Regions from separate parts of the Pseudoalteromonas sp. MEBiC 03607 genome, predicted to be linked through region 1. Evidence: predicted binding sites of a transcription regulator. Region 1 holds the regulator's gene; the other holds the start of a gene.
What was found. Region 1 encodes sigma-54, which starts transcription at its own class of promoters, with help from an activator protein. Its sites were predicted from a motif close to GTTGGCACGNNNNTNGNNT; they were not measured.

Region 1 (6,557 bases):
CGAACGCCTTGAAGCCCATGGTGGTGACACAGAAGGTACTGTTGAGTTAATTATCGCCACAGGTAAGCCTGCTTATTTTGAAGAAAAGCAAGCAGATGGCACGGTAATGAGCGCCAGTGCAGAAGAAGTTCGCTACGACGTAGCCAAGCGCTTCTTAACTTTAAATGGCGAAGCCGAAGTGACTCAAGCAGGCCAAAAAGTAACAGCGAAAAGCATTACTTATGATATGGCACAACAACTAATTAGCGCAGAAAAAGACGAAAACTCAACAGACCGTGTACACACAATCTTAGTGCCTGTTGACAACAAACAAGACGATAAAGGCCAACCATGAGCACATTAAAAGCAGAGCTTTTAGCAAAAAGCTATAAAGGCCGCCAAGTTGTCAAAAATGTGGGTCTTGAGGTTGAAGCGGGCAGTATCGTTGGTTTGCTTGGCCCAAATGGCGCAGGCAAAACCACCACTTTCTATATGATTGTTGGCTTAGTACCCAGCGATAAAGGCAAGATCAGCATTGATGATAATGATATTACACTTTTGCCAATGCATAGCCGAGCACGTTTAGGGATTGGTTACCTACCACAAGAGTCATCTATTTTTAGAAAGTTAACGGTTTATCAAAACCTAATGGCTATTTTAGAAACGCGTAAAGATTTAAATAAACAAGGCCGAGAAGAAACACTCAACAACTTACTTGATGAATTTAGTATTCAGCACATTCGTGATAGTCAAGGTATGGCCTTATCTGGGGGCGAGCGTCGTCGCGTAGAAATTGCTCGGGCATTAGCCGCAAACCCTAAATTTATCTTGTTAGATGAGCCTTTTGCTGGTGTTGATCCTATTTCAGTGTTAGATATAAAGAAAATTATTGAACACTTAAAAAATCGTGGTATTGGTGTATTAATCACTGACCATAATGTTAGAGAAACCCTTGATGTTTGTGAAAAAGCCTACATTGTTTCTCATGGGGAGCTAATTGCATCAGGAACACCTGAGCATGTTTTAGCTGACCAAACCGTACGCGATGTGTATCTAGGTGAGCAATTCAGGCTATAACCAATAAGCCACCATCTAGCGCATCTGCTAAACTAAATAACAATGACAATAAATCGATATAAATTTACCTGTGACTGCACAGGTGTCGATAACACATAAAAGGATTGTTAGGGATACATGAGGCAATCATTACAGCTGCGCATGGGCCAGCAACTTACAATGACTCCACAACTGCAACAAGCAATTCGCTTGCTGCAGCTTAGTACATTGGATCTCCAGCAAGAAATTCAAGAAGCACTTGATAGTAACCCTCTGCTTGAAGTGGAAGAAGCAGATTACAACGATGAAAACATTGGTAAGAACGAGCAAAAAGCTGAATCTGATGATACTCAGCTAAGTGCATCGGCCGAAGAAGCGCCGAGTGAGTACGAACAAGAAAGCAGCGATGCCCTTAACAAAGACACCGTTAGTGACGATTTAGCCATGGATGTGACATGGGATGAGTACATGAGTGCTGCCCCATCAACATCATCAGGTCCAATGCCTGAAGATGAGTCAATTTATCAAGGTGCATCGACTGAAACCCTCCATGAATACCTTATGTGGCAATTACAACTCACACCATTTAGCCCAACCGATGAAGCGATCGCTGTCGCCATCGTAGAGGCAATTGATGACTCAGGTATTTTAACTGTTAGCTGCGAAGACATAGTCGAAAGTTTTAATCAAAATAATGATGAAGAAGAAATCGAACTAGATGAAGTCGAAGCGGTCTTAAAGAGAATACAGTTGTTTGATCCAGTAGGGATTGGTGCCCGTAGCTTACAAGAGTGCTTATGTATCCAGCTTCGCCAATTCGATGCCAGTACGCCGTATTTAGCTGAAACTAAAATGGTTTTATCTGAGCATATTGAATTATTAGCAAGTCGCGACTATCGCACTTTGATGAAAAAGACTAAGCTTAAAGAAAGCGAACTAAAAGAAGTAATGACGCTGATCCACAGCTTAAACCCTAAGCCAGCAGACAGCATAGTTCGCGAAGAGTCTGAGTACGTTATACCCGATGTATCGGTTAAAAAAGTTAAAGGTCGTTGGGTCGTTGAACTAAACCCAGATTGTATGCCAAAAATTAGAGTGAATAGCCAATATGCAGCTATGTCACGCTCAGTAAAATCGAGCAGCGATAGCCAGTTTATTCGCTCTCATTTACAAGAAGCTAAATGGTTTATTAAAAGCTTAGAGAGCCGTAACGATACACTTTTAAAAGTAACCAACTGTATCGTACAGCAACAACAAGCATTTTTTGAACATGGCCCAGAAGCCATGAAACCAATGGTGCTGAACGATGTCGCAGAAATGGTCGAAATGCATGAATCGACAATTTCACGTGTTACAACACAAAAATACATGCACACCCCTCGCGGGATTTTTGAGTTGAAATATTTCTTCTCAAGCCATGTCAGCACAGAAAACGGTGGTGAGTGTTCATCAACAGCAATTCGCGCTTTGATCAAAAAGCTTATCGCTGCAGAAAACTCAGCTAAACCATTGAGTGATAGTAAAATTGCAGATATATTGGCTGAGCAAGGAATTAAAGTAGCTAGACGCACAATTGCAAAATATCGAGAGTCTCTAGCGATACCTCCGTCTAATCAGCGTAAGAGTTTGATTTAGACGTTTTACATAGAAGGAAAATGCTTATGCAACTAAATTTAACTGGTCGTCATGTAGAAATCACTGATTCATTAAGAGACTATGTAAACAGCAAGTTTGCAAAACTAGAAAGGCATTTTGACCACATTAATAATGTACATGTCATTCTAGATGTAGAAAAATTAAGCCAAAAAGCAGAAGCAACTTTACATGTAAATGGAGGCGAGCTCTTTGCCTCAACTGCACACCAAGATATGTATGCAGCCATTGACTCGCTAATCGATAAACTAGATCGTCAAGTCATTAAACACAAAGAGAAATTAGCTCGACACTAAATTATGAAACTTAGTTCACTTACTAACCAGGACTGCAGCAAAGCTGCGGTCCTTTTTAATAGCAAAAAAAGAATCCTTGAATATATCAGCGAGCTGGCTCACCAGCAGCTTCCTCATTTATCTCAACAAGACGTCCTTGATGCCTTACTCAATAGAGAAAAATTAGGCAGCACAGGTATTGGTCGTGGCATTGCTATTCCACATGGCCGCATGAGTGGTGCAGAGCAACCACAGGCATTTGTCATAGTGAGTGAATCCCCAATCAATTTTGACGCAATTGATAACCGACCTGTGGATATTTTCGTTGCACTCATCGTACCAGATGGAGACAGCCAACTTCACCTAAAGACCTTATCGACAATTGCTGATAGACTAAAAGATAAAGAGTTTTGTAAACAGTTACGTAGCGCCAAAACAGACCACGAACTGTTTCAGGTCATATCAGCAGAGGCATAAATGGAATTAATTATCATCAGCGGTCGCTCAGGCTCAGGTAAATCGGTCGCTTTACGTGTACTTGAAGACTTGGGTTACTACTGTGTTGATAATATCCCAGTCAACTTATTACCTTCGCTTGTTCGTAGCGTTTCAGACAACTATGACAAAATAGCAGTCAGCATAGATGTGCGTAACTTACCGAAAGAGCAGCAAGAGTTTAATGATATTCTTGAATACCTGCCAGGTTTCGCAAACCCAACACTGTTCTATTTAGACAGTGATGACCAAACTCTGATCAAACGCTTTTCTGAAACGCGACGCTTACATCCTCTATCGATTGACTCGCTGCCACTCGATTTAGCAATTAAGCAAGAAAGAGTATTACTGGATGTACTGATCACGCGCGCTGATTTTATGATTGATACCACCGACCTGAGTGTTCATCAGTTAGCTGAATCAATTCGTGAAAAGATCTTAGGTAAAAAAGATAAAAAGCTGATTATCACCTTTATGTCGTTTGGCTTTAAACATGGTATTCCTAAAGAAGCCGATTACGTATTTGATGCACGTTTTTTACCAAATCCACACTGGGAGCCAGACCTAAAGCCACTCACAGGCTTAGATCAACCAGTAAAAGATTACCTTGCAAGTCATAGCATAGTGCAAAAATTTACATGGCAAATTCAAACATTTGTGCAAACATGGTTACCTCACCTTGAGCGTAACAATCGAAGCTATCTTACTATCGCAATTGGCTGTACTGGCGGGCAACATCGCTCGGTATATTTAGCGCAGACCATTGGTGATAGCTTTTCAAAAACGCATGCGAACGTAAAAATCCGCCATCGCGAGCAAGATATTTAATTGGATGCCAGATGCACGCAGAAGACACGTTTTTAATTCAAAATAAGCTTGGCTTGCACGCACGAGCAGCCACTGTTTTAGCACAACTTGCTTTGCAATTTGATGCTAAAATTATGCTTTATCAAGACGATAAAGAAGCTGAAGGTGATAGTGTTTTAGCCTTAATGTTACTTGAAAGTAGCCAAGGTAAAGAAGTGCGTGTGGTATGTGAAGGCCCAGATGCAGAGGCTGCACTGAACGCAATTGGAGAATTAATTGCACAACGCTTTCATGAACAAGAATAGCGTTTGCTAAGGCTTAACCGTTTAAGTTAAACTTAGTTCAGGTATTTATAATTCTCTTTAAATATCCTACTTTTATATCGTTCACACCTTAAAAATACAAAGCACTTAATAATTTTATCGCAGTGTGAAGATATCCTGCAAATACACCACTTAGCAACTATGCTGTATTTGCAGAATCTGTATTAATCTATTTTCAGTTGTAAGGACGCCAATGCCAGAAGCCTTTGAACAAGACTACCCACTACAACAACTTAAACAAGTGACCAAGTCACTCAATAGTGGACAATTTGTTCAGGTGCGAGGCATGCTCGCTAAAACAGCTCCGTGTGATACCGCTTTATTATTAGAGTCATCTCCCCATAAAATTCGTCGCATGCTATGGCAGTTGGTAGACCCAGATGTGCGTGGTGATGTTTTAGAAGAACTCTCTGAAGACGTACGTTTAGGTATTATTGCTCAGATGGAGCCTGAGCACATTGCTGCTGCAACCGAAGACATGGACGACGATGACTTAGGTGAAGTTCTTCGTAGCCTTCCTGACACCGTTTATCAAGACGTAGTCAGTGCAATGGACTCGCAAGATAGAGAAAGGGCAACTCAGGCACTGTCGTACCAAGAGCGTTCAGCCGGTGCCCTGATGAACAGCGATACGGTCACCATTCGTCCAGATGTTACCTTAGATGTAGTCCTGCGCTATTTACGCTTGCGTGGTGAACTACCAGAAGGTACGGATGACTTATACGTTGTTGATAAACATAACTGCTTTTTAGGCGCGCTTTCGTTAACCACATTACTGACCAACTCATCGGATAAAATTGTTCGTGATTTAATGGATGAAGAGTGTGAGTCAATCCTAATCTCAATGGATGAAAGTGATGTAGCGCAATTGTTCGAGCGTCATAACTGGATTTCAGCCCCTGTTGTTGATGATAACGCTCACTTGCTTGGTCGTATTACCATCGATGATATCGTTGACGTCATCCGTGAAGATGCTGAACACAGCATGTTAAGCCTTGCTGGTCTTGACGACGAAGAAGATACCTTTGCGCCAGTACTCAAAAGTTCGCAGCGTCGCTCTATTTGGCTGGGAGTTAACTTATTAACCGCATTGCTAGCAGCAATTGTGGCAAGCTTTTTTGAAAACACCTTAGCAATCTTGCCTATTTTGGCGGTACTAAATGGTATCGTACCTTCAATGGGTGGTGTTGCAGGTAGCCAAACATTAACACTGGTTATTCGTGGTATAGCGGTTGGCCATATCAACCAAACAAACCAACGCTTCTTATTACTTAAGGAACTGGCGATAGGCGCACTGAATGGCGTTATTTGGTCGATATTGATTGCTGGTGTGGTTGCCCTATGGCAATGGGACTTTAAGCTCGGTGCGGTCTTAGCGTTTGCGATGTTTATGAATCTTGTTGCCGCTGGTATCGCGGGTGCGAGTATTCCGTTAATTCTTAAGAAAATGAAAATTGACCCAGCCCTCGCCGGCAGTGTGGTGCTGACAACCGTCACCGATATTGTTGGTATTTTTGCCTTTTTAGGCACCGCAACCTGGTTATTGATCTAATATAAAAACGGCCCTTTAAGGGCCATTTATATCTTTTACTTTGCGCGCTGCTTATTTTTACCTACTCTAGGCTTGGTATTGGCCTTTTTGAATTGGCTAAAACCAGTGTGGCGTGTAAGTGCCGCACGGCCTTTACCACCTTTACTATTTGCTGCTTTTTCGTTGCGACTCTCTTCAGGCACCAAACAGTTTGGCCCTTTACCGATTAGATTCGCTTTGCCCATTTTTCTAAGAGCTTCGCGGATCATCGGCCAGCCGGCAGGATCATGATAACGTAAAATAGCTTTATGCAAGCGACGCTGACGTGCCCCTTTTGGCACAGGCACTTGTTCAGTATTGTTTTTAATATTACGTAACGAGTTCATCTCGGTATGATAAATTGTCGTTGCGTTGGCCATTGGCGACGGGTAAAAATTT
Region 2 (6,557 bases), 390 kb from region 1:
CAAACTGAACAAAAATAAAACGATAAAAATTGAGTCTGCCGGATAACTTTTTCTAATTCGAAAGTCTTTTATTAACATGGGGTTAAGTTTTTATATCTGCAGAGGTTTGCATGCTTATGCAGTTGTTTTTGTGTTGAAGTATCAGTAAATAAAAGGTTTTTAATTGTCGTTACTTTGATTTATGCGTTTTTAGAGTAAGAAAGTGACTAATTATTCAGATTAATATAATTTGAACGAGTGTGGTGTTTTTACCATGCAAGAAAAGAAGTGCCATTAATGTTGATAATAATAAAGCCAAGTGACAAAAAAAATCATAAAAATAGTGTTGATTGGCTACTAAAAGAATGTAAAAAAAGACAGATTGAGCCTGAGTTATATTTAACCATAGGCAATTTTCTTCAAGATTGCGCTAATATTGCCCTTTTAGCTAAAAGCCAGACACAAGTTGTGGTAATTGGTGGTGATGGGACGCTACATTTAGCTGTTAATGCATTAATGACGAGCGATTGTTCTATCGCCTTAATTCCTGCAGGTACAGGTAATGATTTTGCTCGCGGCTTTGCGCGCAAGCAGCAAGCTTGGCATGACGCTGTTTTCAATAGCCGTACTGAGCTCATTGATATTGGGCAAATAAATCAGCGCTATTTTATTAATGTAGCGGGGATAGGTTTTGATGCTGAGGTGGTAACTCAATTAAACAAAGCCGGAAGTTTTAGCTCGTTTGGCTACACTTGGCAGGGTATCAAGCAGCTATTTTCATTTCAGGCACGGTCACTTCAGGGGGAATTTAATGGTAGACCACTTAGCTACAGTAATTTAGCGACGATTTTTGCTAATCATCATTACTTTGGTGGTGGCTTAAAGATTGCTCCTCGGGCAAAGTTAAATGATGGTCAGCTTGATTGTTACTGCATGCCAGCAGATGGTTTGTTAAAAAACCTGATTAGCTTTTTATATTTACTACTTGTGAAACATCATAGTTTAAAAAGGCTGAAATATACCTGTTTAACAACTGCGGAAGTAACCACCAAAGGGCTTAGTATTGAGGCTGATGGAGAGCTCGTTGGTTTTACACCAGCCAAAGTTAAGATTCACAAACAAGCACTTCGTTTTCATGTGCCATAAAAAAGCGCCGGCATATTTTGCCAGCGCTTGGTGTTAGAGGTGACCTTGCCACATCTAACTGGGGACGGAGCTTTTTTGCTGTAGGTTACGTGCAGCAAAAAATGCTTTAATTTGTCGAGTTGGAGTTAGCACGATAGCATTACCGAATAACACTAGGCTAAAGCCCATAAAGGTATTCGCTTGCCATTCGAATCCTTCAAATAAGGTACTTAATACCACTGCAACCAGTGGGAATAATACGATTACGTAGCTTGCGCGCTCAGGGCCAATATTTTTAAGTAGTGCGAAGTAACAAGCAAATGCGATTACGGTACCAAACACAGCTAAATAGAAAAGCGATACCCAATAACTGGTTGGGGCATTCAATGTAAGCTCAACATCGCTTACTAAAACATACGCTGCTAGGCCTAAAGCGCTGTATAACATACCCCAGGCATTGCCCTGAAGTACGCCAATGTTTCGCTGAGAGTTTCGAACACTGACCATATTCCCCAATGAAGCCACAAAGGTCCCAGATAGCGCAAGTAGTAACCCGACCAACGCACCATTACTCAAGTCGAATTGCTGAATTTGTGGCCAAAACAAGCTTGCAATACCCATTACGCCGAGCAGAGCACCAAAGTAAATTCGTTTCGCAATTGGCTTTGCGAAAAACAAGCGGGTGTTAATAATGTTCATCAATAACAACATCGAAAAGGCAATTGAAGCCATTGCTGAGGTAAGGTAGTTCTGCGCCCAATACAGTACTAAATAATTTAAACCAAAGTTAAATAAAGCTAATAATGCAAAAAAGCCGTGATCACGCAGTGAATATTGCATAGGAAGTTTTTTTACGAGCACAAAGGCCCACATTAAAATAGCTGCAATGGCAAAGCGATAAAATAAAGAGACCTCAACAGCGACATCACCCAGTTGAAACTCAATAGCAAGCCAAGTCGATCCCCAGATCAGTACTGTAGCAAGGTAGAGAGCAGCGCTTTTCATAGTTAGTACCTAAAAATTGAAAGTATGTTCATTTTAAATCGCTTCTGTATACTTAACATATACAGAAAACTAGAAATGCAACCTATACAGTTTGGTGGGCTATGTCACAAGTAATCAGTCGTAGTAACAGTGAGTTCTTATATCAACAAGTTATTCAGTTAGTTAGAGATCTTTGTTTGCAAGGCTCGTTATTACCAGGTGAAAAATTACCATCACTCAGAAAAATGGCTGACAAGCTTAATATTAGTATTCCGACGGTAAAACAAGCTTATCAATTACTTGAAGGACAGGGGCTAATTGAAGCCAGAGAAAAGTCAGGTTACTTTTTAAAGTCTTCACAATTAAATCAGTCGCGGCCAAAGCGAGTCAGGCTGAGTCGAGAACCTACCACAGTCAACAAACAAGGCTTAATAGAACAAGTATATAGCGCTATCCACAAAGCTAATGTGGTGCCATTTGGTATTGCCAATCCTGTGGCCGCTGCACCGACAGATAAAGCATTGGCAAGAACCATGCGTCGGGTAATGACACTCGCTGGGGCATCGGCAATTAATTACGGTCCGATGGATGGCTTTGCACCACTTAAAAAACAACTCATTCATCGTTATTTAGACTTCGGCATTGGGGTTGATAGCGATGAATTAGTGATCACCAATGGCGCTCAAGAGGCGTTGGCGATAGCCCTTAAGTGTGTCGCTAAACCCGGAGATGTTATTGCTATCGAGTCGCCTTGCTATTTTGGCATTATCGAATTAATCGAAAGCTTAGGCTTAAAGGCACTGGAAATACCGCTGTGTCCTGATGAAGGAATATGGCTAGATGACTTGGCTCAAGCACTCGATGAACATGATATAAAAGCGTGTGTATTTTCTACCTCATTAAATAACCCGGTTGGCAGCTTTATGCCTGATGCCAAGCGTGAACAATTGGTGGCACTTTTAGAGCAGCGCGATGTCGTGCTTATTGAAGATGATGTTTATGGCGACCTACATTTTACAGCTAAGCGAGCGACTCCTGCACAAGCTTATTCAAAAAAGGGTTTAGTGATCACCTGCGCGTCATTTTCAAAAACAGCTGCGCCCAGTTACCGTATTGGTTGGATCATTGCCGGTAAGTTTGCTGAACAAGCAAGGCGCTATAAAAGGGCGCTTAGTTGCTCTGCGCCACTTATTAATCAGTGGACCTTGTATGAATTTATAGCCACTGGCGAGTACGATCGTAATATTCGTTTACTAAGACAGCGCTTAAGTACCAACAAAGAGCGTATGATTTGGTGTTTGCAGCAGCACATGCCAAGTTGTGCACGCATAAGTAACCCGCAAGGGGGTTGTGTTATTTGGGTTGATCTTGGTAGCCAATATGATGCGGTAAAATTATTTCATTTGGCACTTGAGGCGGGGATCAGTATTACTCCAGGGCTGATATTTTCAGCGGGTAAAAAGTACCGTAGTTGTTTTCGCTTAAGTTATGGCTTGCCTTGGTCTGAAAATTTAGAGCAGGCGATTAAAACGTTATCGCAACTTACTGTGCTGGCCAAAAAATAAAAAAGCGCAGAGCAAGCTCTGCGCGAAAGGACCAAGTGTTTTGGTTCAGGGATGTTAATTCATTACTCTGCGTTTTGTTTGAAGATAAAAAGTTGATACTCTTTTAGTTCTGGTACTAGCGCCACTAACTCTTGCTCTTTATGAGCGATATCAGCAAAGCTGCCGCATAATGCATCTGCACGCTCTTCAAGTTGAGCTGCCTCTGTTTCAACGCGCGCTTCTATTTGTGCGCCCATGTTTTCCATACGTTGTTCAAACTCATTCATGTCGCCACCCGAACCTAAAAGTTCAGAGCCTAGCGCGACCAAAATACTGCCCATTGATTGCATCATGGCTGATTCAACTGCTGATTCGATTTGCTCATCGAATTGGTCTTCAAAGTTTTGACCAAATTTTTCAAAATTTTGCTGACCCATTGTGAACGCACCTTGTTGATAGAAGGCGTTTTGCACTTCTACGCTGATATCGTCCATTAATTCTGAAATGTCGTTTAGGCCGTCAATGTTGAAGGCTTTTGACACTTCTTCAATTGCTACGCCTGCTATTTTTACGCCATCAAGTGCGATATTTGCTACTTCAGGAAGTTGGCTGCGTAAGCTGTCTGAGTAATCTGCAATTGCTTGCTGTTGTGAAGCATCAAGCGATACGCTTTGACCATCGATATACAAAGTGTGCTGATCGATGATTTTCATAGAGCGATTATCGGCTGTGTATACTTCTAACTCGCTTGGTGTGATGCGTACATCATTTTTAAATTCAACATCACATTGCTCACCGCTGAATGAAATATTTGTATCATTATCGTTATGAGCCATTGCGCTGGTAGCGATAAATAAAGAACTTACTAACAATAACTTTTTCATTTTTTTCTTTCCTGTTTGAAATGACATTTAGACATAATCAAACTTAATGCCAAATTTATATTTTTATTTTATTTCATAGGGTTATCATTTTATTAAGTGTAGTTAGAAGTTATGAGAATTAAATTTTTAACTAAAATTTGGTCAAATTAACTAAAAAATAAACATGCATAAATGGGTTTTATCGAAACGATAAAAAACTCTCACTTTTCAGAATCCGAATTTAGCGCTATTTATTCACAATATTGACATATCACCCATTTAGCATGGCGATATGGCTTTATTTTGGTGGTTTTTTACATACTAATTAATCACTGAGCTTTTTAAACTTTGCCAATTCACAGAGCAAACTTTAAATTTGTGAAATTGGTCTCAAACACTTTATGGAGTGGGTTGTGGGTAAGACATTTAGTTATGATGCGCTAGATGACGATTTTGTTGAAGACGAGTACGAAATGGTTGGGCGTAATCAACATGACAAAAAAAAGCAACGCGTTAAGAAGAGGCTAGAAGATTATCTTGAGCAAAAACGCTTACGCAGAAACTTAGGCGAAGACGACTTTGACGAGTACATGAACGACTAAGCATAAATTTAAATAAAGAGGCATTTTGCCTCTTTATTGCTTATTGGCATGTGATTTTATTTATTTAATGCGGCAATAATCGCAGCTTCGATCTGCTCTGGTTTTGTTAAAGGAGCAAATCGTTTAATAGCTTTGCCATCTTTACCAATTAAAAACTTGGTGAAGTTCCATTTTATTTTGCGGGTAATAAACCCAGGTAACTCTGATTTTAGGTATCTAAAAACAGGGTGTGCATGTTCGCCATTAACATCGACCTTGCTCATCATCAAAAAGCTAACGCCATAGTTAATTAGGCAGCCTTCTTTTATTTCTTTAGCATCTCCCGGTTCTTGCTTACCAAACTGATTACATGGAAAGCCGATAATGACGAGACCTTGATCATGGTATTTTTCGTGGAGTGCTTGCAAGCCTTCATACTGAGGGGTAAAGCCACATTTACTCGCCGTATTTACAATTAGGACGACTTTATTTTCAAAGTCATTAAAATCAATAGTTTGACCTTGAAGGCTGGTGGCACTCAGTTGATAAAATTCACTCATAGGTATCACTTATTATTATTGTTGAATTAATTCTAACCCGCTTTAGATAGGTATAAAAGTATAAATTTTAATCACACTTTATACCTTATAGCCAACTGTGAGCAGTGTTAGAGTTGATGTCAGTTTTTTAAACTCAAAGTATGTTGCTCTTAAAGGCCAAAAGTACAAATTTAGCGACAAAAAAGACTAACTTAAAATGATAAATAGCCCCATGCCTGCAAGCGTGGTGTAATAAATGTTATGTGTTTTATATGCGACAATGATGGCTAATACAGCCGCACTTAAATAAGGGTTTTGCCAATCTAAGTTAATCTCTCCCTCATTTATAAAGACGATGGGTACCCAAATTGCGGTAAGTACCGCTGGGGCGCTAAAACTTAAAAATTGCTGCATTTTCGGGCCGACTTTAAACGGTAATGCGCGGTGCAAAAATAAGTAACGTGTGAAAAAGGTAATACACGCCATCAATAAAATGGTGGTCATCATAGTGTATGCTCCTCTTTTGCTTGCCAGCGACTAATTAAATAACCTACTGTCATGGCTATTAGCGCTGCAGTCACTAACCATAGCTGAAAGCCTTGGCTTTTTAAAAGCGTAGCGACAACGCCAGCGGTGAGCACAGTAGCCAACGTAGCAAGGTTCTTTACACCAGGAATAACTAAGGCAATAAATGTGGCAGCAATGGCAAAATCAAGCCCAAGGTCTGTTAAGTCAGGCAGTAAGCTACCCGCGACTATGCCAAGCAAAGTCCATATATTCCACGCAATGTAAAAACTAAACCCTGCACTGAGCGCGTAAATAAGGCGCACTTTTGTTCGGTAGGCTTTGCGATGGTGCGAAAACGCAAATAATTCATCCGTGAGTACAAAGCTAACAGGAAGGCGCCAACGAAAAGGTTGATCAATGACTTTGTGGCGAATA

Region 2: the regulator sigma-54 is predicted to act here: its motif matches at 4,552-4,570, upstream of E5N72_RS02775 (YggN family protein).

The regions. Positions count from the first base shown of each region.
Region 1 is NZ_SRRY01000001.1:1,006,639-1,013,195, reverse strand. It holds gene lptA (lipopolysaccharide transport periplasmic protein LptA) at 1-334, shown strand, start outside; gene lptB (LPS export ABC transporter ATP-binding protein) at 331-1,056, shown strand; gene E5N72_RS04605 (RNA polymerase factor sigma-54) at 1,174-2,670, shown strand; gene hpf (ribosome hibernation promoting factor) at 2,697-2,984, shown strand; gene ptsN (PTS IIA-like nitrogen regulatory protein PtsN) at 2,988-3,440, shown strand; gene rapZ (RNase adapter RapZ) at 3,441-4,286, shown strand; gene E5N72_RS04585 (HPr family phosphocarrier protein) at 4,298-4,570, shown strand; gene mgtE (magnesium transporter) at 4,782-6,140, shown strand; gene E5N72_RS04575 (YgiQ family radical SAM protein) at 6,176-6,557, opposite strand, start outside.
Region 2 is NZ_SRRY01000001.1:615,808-622,364, forward strand. It holds gene E5N72_RS02760 (YegS/Rv2252/BmrU family lipid kinase) at 277-1,125, shown strand; gene E5N72_RS02765 (EamA family transporter) at 1,180-2,109, opposite strand; gene E5N72_RS02770 (PLP-dependent aminotransferase family protein) at 2,211-3,653, shown strand; gene E5N72_RS02775 (YggN family protein) at 3,716-4,516, opposite strand; gene E5N72_RS02780 (hypothetical protein) at 4,909-5,097, shown strand; gene E5N72_RS02785 (glutathione peroxidase) at 5,154-5,636, opposite strand; gene E5N72_RS02790 (AzlD domain-containing protein) at 5,823-6,122, opposite strand; gene E5N72_RS02795 (AzlC family ABC transporter permease) at 6,119-6,557, opposite strand, start outside.